Regions from separate parts of the Erwinia sp. 1181_3 genome, predicted to be linked through region 1. Evidence: predicted binding sites of a transcription regulator. Region 1 holds the regulator's gene; each other region holds the start of a gene.

The links. Region 1 encodes Fur, which represses iron uptake genes when iron is present. Its sites were predicted from a motif close to ATAATAATGAGAACNACTATCAA; they were not measured.
Region 2: a site for Fur is predicted at 2,526-2,548, ahead of FY046_RS04320 (Nramp family divalent metal transporter). Genes of this name have one in related genera too.
Region 3: a site for Fur is predicted at 3,137-3,159, ahead of fepD (Fe(3+)-siderophore ABC transporter permease). Genes of this name have one in related genera too.

The regions. Positions count from the first base shown of each region.
Region 1 is NZ_VTDE01000002.1:749,329-754,201, forward strand. Features, by position in the region: gene ybfF (esterase) at 1-38, shown strand, start outside; gene ybfE (LexA regulated protein) at 151-432, shown strand; gene fldA (flavodoxin FldA) at 574-1,104, shown strand; gene fur (ferric iron uptake transcriptional regulator) at 1,502-1,945, shown strand; gene mtr (tryptophan permease) at 2,050-3,297, opposite strand; gene FY046_RS07915 (hypothetical protein) at 3,414-3,803, opposite strand; gene FY046_RS07920 (MFS transporter) at 3,791-4,873, opposite strand, start outside.
Region 2 is NZ_VTDE01000001.1:969,776-974,648, reverse strand. Features, by position in the region: gene FY046_RS04340 (formate/nitrite transporter family protein) at 1-199, opposite strand, end outside; tRNA gene FY046_RS04335 (tRNA-Ala) at 550-625, shown strand; tRNA gene FY046_RS04330 (tRNA-Ala) at 676-751, shown strand; gene FY046_RS04325 (NupC/NupG family nucleoside CNT transporter) at 971-2,155, opposite strand; gene FY046_RS04320 (Nramp family divalent metal transporter) at 2,596-3,834, shown strand; gene FY046_RS04315 (DUF2502 domain-containing protein) at 3,886-4,254, opposite strand; gene mgrA (L-glyceraldehyde 3-phosphate reductase) at 4,452-4,873, opposite strand, start outside.
Region 3 is NZ_VTDE01000002.1:166,286-171,158, forward strand. Features, by position in the region: gene FY046_RS05095 (ABC transporter ATP-binding protein) at 216-1,037, opposite strand; gene fepG (iron-enterobactin ABC transporter permease) at 1,040-2,074, opposite strand; gene fepD (Fe(3+)-siderophore ABC transporter permease) at 2,085-3,110, opposite strand; gene entS (enterobactin transporter EntS) at 3,282-4,556, shown strand; gene FY046_RS05115 (HigA family addiction module antitoxin) at 4,628-4,873, opposite strand, start outside.

The DNA.
Region 1 (4,873 bases):
CGGTATTACGTGCAATCCGACGTTTTTTAGCGCTGTGAAAACCATTTTCGCTGGGGTATGATGGCGCGCTAAAATTTTGCCGCTGCTGATTATCAGACGGCATAACGGCCCTATTCATCAGCAATCCAGCCTTTCAGTATTACGATTCCTATGGCAAAAGAGAACACGGACCGCACAACGATCGATCTGTTTGCAGATGAACGACGTCCGGGACGACCCAAGACTAATCCGCTGACGCGTGATGAGCAGTTGCGTATCAACAAACGCAATCAGCTCAAGCGCGATAAAGTGCGCGGCCTGAAGCGTGTCGAACTGAAAATGAACAGCGACGCGGTTGATGTCCTGAATCAGCTAGCTTTCGAGCGCAATATCAGCCGCAGTGAACTGATCGAAGAAATGCTGCTGGAACAGTTGCAACGTCATCCGTCCTGATGGTATCAGGGCCTTAGCACTCAGCGACAAAACCGGCAGCATTACTCATTTATCCGCTCACGACGGTCTGTTATCATTAGCGATATCTGCGAAAAAATCAGCAGTCACCATATCATTAAGATTCAAGAGGTTATTAAACTCATGGCACTCGTCGGCATTTTCTTTGGTAGCGATACAGGCAATACCGAAAACATTGCAAAAATGATCCAGAAGCAACTGGGGAAAGATGTTGCAGAAGTTCGTGATATTGCTAAAAGCAGCAAAGAAGACCTTGAAGCCTTTGATATTCTGCTGCTTGGCATCCCAACCTGGTACTACGGTGAAGCCCAGTGCGACTGGGATGACTTCTTCCCAACGCTGGAAGAAATCGACTTCAACGGTAAACTGGTTGCGCTGTTTGGTTGCGGCGATCAGGAAGACTATTCCGAGTATTTCTGCGATGCAATGGGCACCATCCGCGACATCATTGAGCCGAACGGCGCAGTGATTGTCGGCCACTGGCCGAGCGAAGGCTACCATTTCGAGGCCTCGAAAGGCATGGCAGATGATAACCATTTCCTTGGCCTGGCCATTGATGAAGATCGCCAGCCAGAGCTCACCAACGAACGCGTTGAAAAGTGGGTAAAACAAATTTTTGATGAACTTCAGCTAAAAGATATCATCGAAGCATAACCATAGCCGCTTGATGTGGGAGCTATCTCACATCAAGTAAGTGGTTTTTCCTATAGAAGTAATAGATACATGTTTGTAACTTTCATCTGCAAAACTGTACAATAACCCCATCGGTTACCCGCTTACTCAGCACCTGCCCCACTCTTTGAGGATGTGAGTCGCCCAAAGAGCGGTGAAGATGATGCAGATTGAAATGTTAACCCAGCCTAATTCGGGCGCGTGCTACCCTGGATGTAATGACACTTATCCTTACATCCATTGCGGTTTCAGGCACCCCTTATGGTTTTCATTTCGGAGTATCAGTTCTATACTGAGACGCACTCATCTTTTAGCGTCGACCGATGTTCAGGGCTTTTCAGCCACTAAGTGACTAGCAAAGTAACAGGACAATATCCGCATGACTGACAATAACACCGCATTAAAGAAGGCCGGCCTGAAAGTCACGCTTCCCCGACTGAAAATTCTGGAAGTGCTTCAGGAACCAGAGGGCCATCATGTCAGTGCGGAAGACTTGTACAAACGCCTGATTGATATGGGCGAAGAAATTGGTCTGGCCACCGTTTACCGCGTGCTGAACCAATTTGATGATGCGGGGATCGTTACCCGCCATAACTTTGAAGGCGGTAAATCCGTTTTCGAACTGACTCAGCAGCACCATCACGATCACCTGATCTGCCTGGACTGCGGTAAAGTTATTGAGTTCAGAGACGAATACATTGAGGAACGTCAGCGTGAAATCGCCACGCGTCACGGTATCAAACTGAGCAACCATAGCCTGTATCTTTATGGCCATTGTTCTCTGGGTGACTGTCGTGAAGACGAGACTCTGCACGACAAATAATCTGCACTGTTCAGTGTAAAAACCGGTGGCTTGCCACCGGTTTTTTTATGCCTGCGTTATAGCGATTCCTCCCGGCTAAAACGCTGCCAATCTGTCTCAAAAGGTTATCGCGTATAGAGCGGCAGCCAGCCACCATATGAAAGCAACGAGACCACGGCATTCAGTGCACCAAACAGCAGAACCAGCACAATCGGTGCCATCCCCCCTCTGACTCGCCACGTGGCAGTGGCAAAACGTCGACGTGACTGCCAGGCTAGTAGCGCTGGCGTGACAACAGCCCACAACGTCGCGGCCAGCCCGGCATAACCGATTGCCAGCAGAAAACCGTTGGGCCAGATCATCGCGGCCGTTAGCGGCAGAATAAACGTCAGCAGCGTGGTTTTTAATCTTCCGGACGCGGAGTTATCCAGTTTAAAGAGATCGGCAAGGTAATCAAAAAAGCCAAGACTGACACCGAGGAATGAACAGGCAACGGCGAAGTTAGAGAAGATATCCAGTAACAGATTCAGAGAGCGATTGTGCAGTACGCCGGATAACGCCCCCACCAGTACGTCAATATTACCGCCTTGCGCGGCAATCGCTTTAAATTCGCTGCGGGGAATATTGCCCATCGTGCCGATGATCCAGATAAAGTAAATCATCAGAGCCAGCAGCGTGCCGTAAATCAGGCAACGGCTCACGCGGCCTGCATTCTTATGGTAGTAAGTCGTCAACCCGGCAATGTTGCCATGGTAGCCGAAGGAGGCCAGACAAAACGGCACCACTATCCAGAGATATCGCAGATAATCGCGATCGGCTCCCTGGCTGTCGAGCAGAATAGCCGGCTGAACATGCCACAGCAGGCCGCCAAAAATCATCAAAAAGGTGAGGATCTTCGCGCCGAGAAAAATCAGCGTCATCCGGCTGACAACCGCTGTTCCCAGCCAGATAAACAGCGCCACCAGTAGCGTAAAGAGCAGCCCAGCCATACGTGCCGATATTCCGACATTTAATTGATTAAGGCTGTGCTGAATAATCGCGCCACTGGCAGAAATGTACGCATAGGTGAGGATCCCCAGCACAAAGACCACGGACAAACCGTTGATCAGGTTCCAGCCACGCCCAAGTAAATCGCGTGTGACCGTATCAAAACTCGCCCCGATGGGATAATGCAGGCTGGCTTCCAGATACAGTAATCCGGACAGCAGCATACAGAACCAGGTCACGATCAGCAGCGCGGAGGACCAGGCAAACCAGGCACCGGACATCACTACCGGCAGCGAGAACATCCCGGCACCAATAATGGTGCCACTGATAATCAACGCCCCCCAGAGTGTTGACGGCAGACGAACAGCAGAAGCAGGTGTAGCCATGAAATCCCTTAGCGAATGCAATAAATAACATGCCATAAACCGGGATAATCCACTGGCTAAACGGCAAGAATGCCGCATAGTCTACACAGAATCACACTCACGAACTAGTACAGTAATTAACTGACCACCATTGTTTCCTGCAAATAGCGCCAGCGAGGTGGCGTACAACCACAATCAATCACCGCCAGTGAAATACGGTGGGTATGATTATCACCCTGCTGTTGTAGCTCGTGATACTGGATCGCTACTTCCTGGCCAAACTGAGAGATCACTTTGCAGTGTTCAATCGTGATAGCAACACCCTGCCGTTCGCCGACCAGACGAGTGAACAGCGCAGTCACCTCCTCCATCGACAGACTTTTTCCGCTGGGCGCGACCATGATAAAATCGGGTTCAAAATGTCGCAACAGCTCAGGGACAAAGCTCCCATCTCCGTGAAACACTTTCTCAATAAGCTGATGCAGTACAATGATACTTTCACAGGCTTTTTCGGTTAACGCTGACATACAACATCCTTATGACGGGCGTGGCGATAAATCATCCACAAGGGGAACAGGCCGGTAACTGCGGCAACAACAAAGACCTGATGATAAGACTGAGCAGCAGAATAGTGGCGGCTCATCAACGTAAACAGCAGTGTAAACAATGCGGCGCCGAGGCTGAATGAAAGCTGACGATTAATATTCCATATCACACTGGCCCGCGTCATCTGCTCATCGTGAAAATCAGTCAGAGCACTGGTTTGTGCCGTATTGGCACTGATTCCACCGCCAATCCCCATCAGCAGATAAGCCGCATTCAATAGCATCACCTGTTCGGGACTCTGTACCAGCGCCAGCAGCACGATGCCGCCTGCATGTAAGACCAACCCACAGCTGAACAGGGTCAGTGCGCCCAGACAATGGTAAAGACGACCACATACCAGCATCGCCACCAGTGCCCCACCACCGTACAGCAGCATAAATGCTCCACAACGTTCGGCAGAAAAATGCAGGCACTGTTGCAGATAAAAAATGTTGAGCAGGTTCACACCGGTGAAGATGCCCGGCACGGCGTAGTAAATGACCACCGCCAGCTTTAGCCGGGGATTACGCAACAGCTTCAAATCAATCACCGCCTGGGGTTGACGATGGTAATGGCGCAAATAGCCGATAGCCAGGCCCAACGCGGCCAGCAGCCATAACGATGCAGAAATAAGAGACCCCGCCTCCGCAAGCTGCGACAACCCAAGCAGAACGGCAGCCAGTGCCAGGCACACCAGCAGAATGCCACGGATATCAGGCCGGACTGCCACCCGCGTTTCACGCTGCACCCACAGCGCGGCCAGCGCAGCGGCCATCAGGCTGAACGGAATATTGCACCAGAAAATCCAGCGCCATGAGAGGCTGTCGACAATCATGCCGCCCAGCAGCGGCGACAGTGCTGGCGCAATCAATGCCACGCTCATAATCAGGGTCGATATGGTTGCCCGTTCCTTGCCCTTAAACAGATTAAATGTCAGAGCCTGCCCCACCGGGATGAGCAACCCTCCCGCCATACCCTGTACAAAACGCCACATTACCAACGTGATAAACGT
Region 2 (4,873 bases), on a different contig from region 1:
CCGCTCCCAGCAGCGTGCCAAATGACCCCCAGCCAACGGGCAGTTGGGTGACGACATGAATATAGAGAAGAAAACCAAAGGCGATAAAAGAACCGGCGAGAAAGCCCAGGATAAATAAAGAGGAAATCGGGGTACGACTTTTGATCACGCCTGCCTGAACGACGACAGCCGAAATCTCTTTTGGAGTGTGCAAGGACATAATAGCTCTGGTGTTGTGAGTTGCTGGTAAAGTGCCAGATTTCGCCGCTCTCTGAAAATAGGTGATCATCCGTCACGGAGTAGGCCTGGCATTCAAAATCCGGCGCAGTCTTGCATGGTCAATTAACAAAAACAAGTAGCTTTTAGGCTCATTATTAACGTGTGATTAACACAATACAGGGGAGTCAGCGCGTAATGCGTTACAGGTGTGATAAAAACAGAGGGTTAGCGCTTTTCTGGGCGCTTTGACGGCTTTTTCAGCGATCGATCTCAGATTGTTATTTTGGCGTTGACACCAACCCCACTGTTTCATATTATCCCCGCCGTCAACACGACAGAGTTTTTCGGCTTGGGGGTATAGCTCAGCTGGGAGAGCGCTTGCATGGCATGCAAGAGGTCAGCGGTTCGATCCCGCTTATCTCCACCACATCTTCACCAGCAGATGGGGTGGCACCGAAAAACGCAGAGTTTAGTAGTGGGGGTATAGCTCAGCTGGGAGAGCGCTTGCATGGCATGCAAGAGGTCAGCGGTTCGATCCCGCTTATCTCCACCAAATTCTCAATAATTTCGATGATGTACCCATAATCTGCTTCGGCGGATTTTTTTTCGTTTCTATTTCCCCCCTCCGAATATTTTTTCAGCGACAGGATCGTTGGTGGTCACTCTTAGGCTTTGTTTAAGCGTCTGTGAGGCGGTTGAGGCGTGGGAAGGCTTAGCGTAGACGGGAAGGCAGGGAAGGAAAGAAAGCGGGGCCAGAGGCCCCGCCAGGTGATTACAGCACCAGACCGGCAATGGATGCCGACAGCACACTCACCAGCGTTGAGCCGTACAGCAGTTTCAGACCGAAGCGGGATACCACGTTACCCTGTTCTTCATGCAGCCCTTTGATCGCCCCGGCAACGATACCGATAGACGAGAAGTTAGCAAAGGAAACCAGGAACACGGACAGGATGCCTTCCGCGCGTGGTGACAAGGTGGAGGCAATCTTCTGCAAATCCATCATCGCCACAAACTCGTTCGACACCAGTTTGGTGGCCATGATGCTACCGACCTGCAACGCTTCATTGCTCGGCACGCCCATCACCCAGGCAAACGGGAAGAACACATAGCCGAGGATACCCTGGAAGCTGATACCGAAAATGGTATCAAACAGGGCATTGATGGCAGAGATCAGGGCGATAAAGCCGATCAGCATCGCGGCAACAATCACCGCCACTTTGAAACCGGCCAAAATGTACTCGCCCAGCATTTCAAAGAAGCTCTGGCCTTCATGGGTGTTACCCAGTTTCAGGTCTTCTTCACTGTCCACGCGGTACGGGTTAATCAGCGACAACACAATAAAGGTACTGAACATGTTCAGCACCAGCGCGGCCACCACATACTTCGGCTGAAGCATGGTCATGTAGGCACCCACAATTGACATCGACACCGTGGACATCGCGGTAGCGGCCATAGTGTACATACGGCGCTCTGACATCTTGCCGAGGATATCTTTATAGGCAATAAAGTTTTCTGACTGTCCCAAAATCAGTGAACTTACGGCGTTGAAAGATTCCAGTTTACCCATGCCGTTGACCTTCGACAGCACGGTACCGATGGCGCGGATGATGATGGGCAGGATGCGGAAATGCTGCAAAATACCGATCAGCGCAGAGATAAACACGATAGGGCAGAGGACGTTGAGCCAGAAGAAGGCCAGGCCTTTATCACTCATATTGCCAAAGACGAAGTTGGTCCCTTCCGCCGCGTACTTCAGCAATTTTTCGAACATATCAGAAAAACCTTTAACGAACCCGAGGCCCGCTTCTGAGTTCAGGAAGAACCAGGCAAGCAGAACTTCGATCACTAAAAGCTGTACCACAAAACGGATACGGATGTTTTTACGATCGCGGCTGACCAACAAGGCCAACAGGGCGACCATCGCCAGTGCCAAAGCAAAGTGCAGAATGCGGGACATATTTGCTCCAAATTAGAGGGCTGTTATATTTCGTTGCACATTCTATGTAACAAGAACCGGAAAAACGAGATCTATACCGCAATATAACAATTCCCTATTGCATCAGATTTCAGAAAAGCTTGAGCCGTCACATGTTTTCAACCCATTTGAACCCATTTCGTTACGTTCAGGCACTTTAATGCTCGATCCACTAATGCTTTGCAACACTCTTTTGCTGAAAAAATGACCCCCTAGCTGGTAAGTGATTTCCGAATACCCTACAGTGAAAACGGTTGCTGATTTTTTGGCTATGCCGTAATTTATTCCAAAGTATAGCCAGTGCTATACTTCATAGTGTTGGCTATCACTGCAATCAGAATAACCGTTCTAAATGCACTTGATAATCATTATCAATTAAAGGCACTATAGTTGCCGGGTGAATCGTCTCAGGGGTAACAACTATGTTCGGAAGCCGCACTGCGGAGCAGAACATTCGCAGTAGTCGTAAAATCAAATTTGCCTTAATGGGGCCAGCCTTTATTGCGGCAATTGGCTACATCGACCCCGGCAACTTCGCAACCAATATCCAGGCAGGGGCTTCCTACGGCTATACCCTGCTGTGGGTGGTGGTGTGGGCGAACATTATGGCGATGGTCATCCAGCTGATGTCAGCCAAGCTGGGCATCGCCACCGGCAAAAACCTGGCCGAGCATATCCGCGACCGCTTCCCCCGTCCCGCCGTCTGGTTTTACTGGGTGCAGGCAGAAATTATCGCGATGGCGACCGATCTTGCTGAATTTATTGGCGCTGCGATCGGTTTCAAACTGGTGTTCGGCGTCAGTTTGTTACAGGGCGCGATGCTCACCGGGGTCGCCACCTTCCTGATCCTGATGCTGCAAAGTCGCGGCCAGAAGCCACTGGAGCTGGTGATCGGGGGGCTGCTGCTGTTTGTTGCCGCCGCTTATGTGATCGAGCTGTTCTTCTCTCAGCCGAAAGTGGTCGATTTGCTCCAGGGAATGGCCGTGCCTTCGCTGCCCACGGCGGATGCCGTATTACTGGCGGCTGGCGTGCTGGGGGCGACGATTATGCCTCATGTCATTTATCTGCACTCGTCGCTGACACAAAAAGGTGATGGCGCCACGCGGACTGAGCGTTACGCCTCCACCAAACTGGACGTGGCGATTGCGATGACGATTGCGGGTTTTGTTAACCTGGCGATGATGGCAACGGCAGCGGCGACGTTTCATTTTAGCGGTCACAGCGGTATTGCTGACCTTGACCAGGCCTACCTGACCCTTGATCCGCTGCTGGGTAAAGCCGCCGCCATGGTGTTCGGTCTGAGCCTGCTGGCTGCCGGTTTATCATCTACGGTGGTGGGGACCATGGCGGGTCAGGTGGTGATGCAGGGCTTTATCCGCTTCCATATTCCACTGCTGGTGCGCCGCGTGGTCACCATGCTGCCTTCTTTTATTGTGATTATGGCGGGCTGGGAGCCAACACGCATTCTGGTGATGAGCCAGGTGCTGTTAAGTTTTGGTATTGCGCTGGCGCTGGTGCCACTGCTGGCCTTTACCGGCAATCGTGAGCTGATGGGCGATATGGTGAACTCGCGTCTGATGCAGAATGTCGGCCGCGCCATTGTGGCCGTGGTGGTGGTGCTGAATGGTTATCTGCTTATCGCGATGGCGATAAATCTGTAGGGGCCAGGCATGCCTGGCCCATTTATCTGGGGCCGGGCATGCGACATGCTGTTACCAGCGGTCGTGACGGTCGCGTTCATGATGACGTCGCTCATTCTCATGATGGCGCCATTCGCGGCGACGATCGTGGTCGCGCCAGCGACGTTCCCGCTCCCACTCCTGATGACGGCGCATTTCTTCATGACGGCGCCACTGCTCGTGTCGCCACCAGCGGCCCTCATCGTAGCGATAATTATTACGCCACCAGTGATTGTCGCGCCAGCGGCCGCCATCCCAGTAACGTCCACGATCGTCGCGATCGCCTAAATGCAGTGTAATGCCAGGCGCCAGTGTAATACGGGCGCTGTCGGCGTGAGCTGTGTGCATCGCCAACGGGGATAAACTTGCCAGCAACGTGGCAACAAGCAATAAGCGTTTCATATTATCTCCTTTATCAGTGGTCTGACTTCCCCACCGTAGGAGCACAATATAAACACTTCATCGCCGTTACGCCTGGCGAACTCTGAAAAAACAGGGAACAGGTTGATTTGGGATTTATCTGGAGGGAGCAGAGGCGGGGTTAACGGTAAGGGCCGATCTTTTTATTGATCGGCCCTGATAGCGGGCGTACTGAAATATTAACCGAGAATCGTTTCTATCTCAGCCAGTTCATCGGCGCTAAAGCGACGGTTACCCAGCATCTGCACCGCATCATCAATCTGACTGGTTTTACTGGCACCGATCAGCACCGAGGTGACCCGGTCGCCGCGCAACACCCAGGCCAGCGCCATCTGCGACAGTTTCTGCCCACGGCGCTGCGCCAGCGCATTCAGACGCTGAACTTTATCCATCTTCTCTGGCGTCAGTTGATCACCACTCAGGAAGCGACTGCCGCTGGCGGCACGGGAATCCTCAGGGATACCGTTAAGATAGCGGTCGGTCAGCATGCCACCGGCCAGCGGTGAGAAGGCGATGCTGCCAACCCCCTGTTCTGCCAGCACATCCAGCAGTCCTGTTTCCGGGGCGCGTTCAAACATCGAATACTTCGGCTGATGGATCA
Region 3 (4,873 bases), 580 kb from region 1:
AACAATACCCGTAGGGGTCGGGCATGCCCGATCCTTGTTATTTCGCACCGGACGAGGCGTGCCTCGCCCCTACAGCGATACCCGTAGGGGTCGGGCATACCCGATCCTTGTTATTCCGCACCGGACGAGGCGTGCCTCGCCCCTGGAACAATACCCGTAGGGGTCGGGCATGCCCGACCCTTGTTATTCCGCACCGGACGAGGCGTGCCTCACCCCTACAACGATCCCTGTAAAGGCTGATGATAACGCCCGCACGGCACGATCATCGGTGTATGTGATACCGGATCGTCAATCACCACGCTACTCATGCCAAACACCTGCCGCACCAGCTGTGCATCCACAATCTCAGCGGGTTTACCCTGGGCGATAATCTGCCCTTCCTTCATCACGATTAAGTGGTCGGCGTAACGACAGGCCTGATTCAGATCATGCAGCACCGCCACCAGCGTATGCCCGTGCTCCTGATTTAACTGACGGAACAGATCCAGCAGCTCAATCTGGTGGGCGATATCCAGCCAGGTGGTCGGTTCATCCAGTAACAGCAGCGGCGTCTGCTGCGCCAGCACCATCGCCACCCACACGCGCTGACGCTGGCCGCCGGACAGTTCATCCACGCTGCGCGCGGCCAGTTCACTGATGTTGGTGGCCTGCATTGCCGCCGCCACCGCCTCACGGTCGGCTTCACTCCACTGCTTCAGTAAGCTCTGATGTGGATAGCGTCCACGTGCCACCAGATCGGCCACGCTGATCCCCTCCGGGACAATCGCATGCTGTGGCAACAGACCCAGCTGGCGGGCAAGCGCTTTGGTGCCCATCTGATGAATATCATGACCATCAAGCAGCACCTGCCCGCTACGCGGTTTCAGCAGGCGGCACAGGGCGCGTAACAGCGTTGACTTGCCGCAGGCGTTAGGGCCAATAATCACCGTAAACTGGCGGTCGGGGATCTGCACGCTAAGCTCACTGGCGATCACTTTTTGATCGTAGGCCAGCGTCACGCCAGCGGCCTGAAGACGGGGGGATAAAGAAGTATCCATGATCAACGTCGTGACTCCCTGATAAGTAACCAGATGAGATAAACACCACCGATGCTGACGGTAACAGCCCCCACCGGCAGTTGTACCCCGTTAAACGCATGCTGAGCGATCACATCGGCCGTCAGCAACAACAGCGCCCCGGTGGTGGCGGCGGAAAAAAGCGGCACCGCGCTGGCACCGGTCAGGCGGCGGGCAATCTGCGGCGCGGCCAGCGCAATAAAGGCAATCGGCCCGGCGCTGGCGGTGGCAATTGCCGTGAGAATAATGCCGCACAGCATCAGCCACAGACGGCTGGACTCAGCATTCACCCCCAGCGCCCGCGCACTGTCGTCGCCCATTTCCATCAGTTGCAAACGGCGGCTGAGCGCCAGCGACACCATAATGGTCAGTGGCACCAGCAGCAGCGCAGGCTGCCCTTTCGCCCAGGTGATGCCGTTAAGCGATCCCGCCCCCCACAGCGCAGCACTCATGGCACTCTCCAGCGAGGCGCTGACAATCAGCCAGGTATTGAGCGCCGACAACACCGCGCCCACGCCAATCCCGACAATAATCAGGCGGAAACCCACAATCCCCTGGCGCCACGCCAGCAGATAAACCAGCGCCGCCGAACCAATACCGCCCACCAGCGCTCCGGCGGCAATCTGATAGTAGCTGCCGCCAAAGCCGATAATCATCACCAGCGCCCCGGTAAACGCCCCGGTATTAAAACCCACCACATCCGGGCTGCCGAGCGGGTTTCGGATCGCCGACTGGAAGATCGCCCCGCTGACGCCAAGGCCCGCCCCCAGCACCAGCGCCATCACCGCACGCGGTGCACGCCACTGTGCGATAACGGTCATAAATCCGCGAGGCCCTTCCCCCTGCAACGCCTGCCACACCTGCCCCGGGCTGATGCTCAGCGTGCCGTAGCACAGCGCAAACAGCGCCAGCAGTGCAGCGAGAACGATCAGCGTCAGGTTCGCCCACAGCACCCGGGACGCCAGGCGCAGATTGAGCCAGCCGTCAGCACGGCCGATCAGTAAGGTTTTACTGTGCATCCTGTCATCCTTAATGTTTGCGGCTACGGACTAACCAGATTAAGACTGGCGCACCGATCAATGCGGTGACAATCGACACCCGCAGCTCACCCTGTGCCATAAAACGCCCGGCAATATCGGCGGTCAGCAACAGCACCGGGGCCATGAGAAACGAATAAATCAGGATCCAGCGCTGGTCGGCCCCCACCCACCAGCGCGCAACATGGGGCACCATCAGGCCAACAAAACCAATGGGCCCCACCAGCGCCGTGGCCGATCCACACAGCAGCATCACCGACAGCAGCGCCAGCAGGCGCACCAGCAGCACCCGGGTGCCGAGCGCGGCGGCAATGTCTTCACCCATACTGAGACTGTTCAGTGAACGCGATGCCGCGAGTGCCAGCACCGCGCCGACGACTATCGCCGGGGCCACCAGCATCAGGTTCGCTGAGGAACGGATATCCAGCGTTCCCGCCTGCCAGAAGCGCAGCTGGTCAAAGGTCTGCGGATTAAGCAGCGACAGCGACGAAGTCAGCCCGCCCAATACCGCACTCAGTGCCACCCCGGCCAGCGTCAACCGTACCGGATTGACCCGGCCACCGCTCAGTGTGCCAATCGCCCAGACCGCCATGCTGGCAATCAGCGCGCCGCCCCAGGCAAAGCCAAGCCAGCCTGCCATGCCGCTGACGCCAAACAGGGTAATGCCAATCGCCATCGCGAAGCTGGCCCCGGCATTGACGCCGAGAATGCCGGGGTCTGCCAGCGGATTACGCGTCAGTGCCTGGATCACCGCCCCTGCGCCGCCCAGCGCCAGGCCTACGAGGATCCCGGCCAGCGTACGCGGCAGACGGGCATTGAGAATAATGATGCTATCGGCGTTAGTGATCTGGCCGGACAGACTCTGCCACACCAGGGCAGGCGCGATGGGTTTGGCCCCAAGCATCAGACTCGCCAGGCTGACCGCCGTCAGTAATATCAGACAGATGATGACACCCGCGCTGCGCGAAAGGCCTTGCGACAACGGAGCAGATGGGGGGGAAGCTTGCTGCAATGACATCCCTGAGAGATCCTCTTCATATGCAAATGAATATGAGTATTATTATCATTAACGTTACTAACCAAATATGTTACCATGCGCCCCGCCAGAAAAACATCGGCATCCTTACGCGCCGCACCGGACAGCATTCCGGCCGCCAGGCATTGAGCCCTATTAACTACATGGATACTCATGGCAAAGCCCTCCATTCTGCTTGATTTCAGCCTGCTGAAAAATAACGCCCATTTCCGCGCCATCTTTTGTGCCCGCATGCTGTCCGTGTTCTCACTCGGTATGCTGGCAGTCGGCGTACCGATTCAGATCCAGGCCATGACAGGCTCCACGCTTCAGGTGGGTGTGGCCGTGATGCTGGATGGCATCGGTATGTTTATCGGATTGATGCTGGGTGGCATCCTCGCAGACCGCCTCGATCGTCGTAAGCTGATTCTGTTTGCCCGTGGTACCTGCGGCATCGGCTTCGCGGCCCTCAGTCTGAATGCGTTTCTGCCGGAACCCTCTTTGTGGGCACTATATTTGCTGGCCGCCTGGGACGGTTTCTTCGGGGCGTTGGGGATGACGGCATTAATGGCGGTGATCCCGCTGCTGGTCGGGCGTGAGAACCTCGGCGCGGCCGGTGCGCTGAGTATGGTGACCGTACGTCTCGGGGCTATCCTCTCCCCGGCCATTGGCGGGGTGATTATTGTGGCGGGCGGCGTGGGCTGGGCCTTTGCCGTGGCGGCTGTCGGTACGCTGGCAACGTTAATCCCGCTGGTGCGTCTGCCGTCGATGAAGCCGGAAGTGCAGGAGCCGGAGCATCCGCTGCGCGCCCTGGCCAGCGGCGTTCAGTTTGTCTGCCAGCAGAAGGTGGTGGGTTCCGTGGTGCTGCTGGGCATGCTGGTGAGCATCGTCGGCGCGGTGCGTATTCTGTTCCCGGCGCTGGCTATCAGCTATCACGCTGACGCTTCGGCGATTGGTCTGATGTATTCCGCCGTGCCGCTGGGGGCCATGATTGGCGCCTTTACCAGCGGCTGGGTACCGGGTTATGCCCGTCCAGGTGTGCTGGTCCTGATCAGCGCCACCTGCGCGTTTCTGGCCATTGCCTCACTGGGGCTTTACAGCCACTTTATCCCGGCCCTGCTGGCACTGGTGGTGTATGGCTACTGCAACGCGATCGCTTCGCTGCTGCAATATATGCTGATTCAACACCATACCCCTGACGCTTTGCTCGGTCGCGTGAACAGTCTGGGCACCGCGCAGGATGTAACCGGGGATTCTGTCGGTGCTCTGGGATTAGGCGTGTTAGGTAAGCTGTTTACGCCAGTGGTGAGCGTACTGTCATTTGGCGCGGTGGCCGCAGGCGTAGCGCTGGTGCTGGCAAGCCTGGTCGGCACCTTGCGCCGGGCGACAATGTCACCGCCGGAGGAGGCAGGCCCGACTGATGAGCAGGACCCGGTGACCAATCCGTAACCGGGCATCATGCGACTAGCATGAAGAGTGCTGATGCCGGTGAAGAGCGTAATGAGGCCAGGTTCAGGTCATCATCCACAGGTCTTCACTGGCTGACCATCGGTTTCGTCATAGCAGGCGGGCACGACCTGCGTGATATCAATCGTTTCGCGGACCCGGCTAATATCGTACGTTGCCTGCATCGCCAGCCAGAGACGGGCCGCAATGCCCAGCCCGGCTTCCAGTCGTACCGCCATTTCAGGGGTAATAGCGGTTTTTCCTGCCGCCGCTTTGCTCAACGCCGAGGGGGATACCCCGAGGTTTCCGGCCAGCGTCCG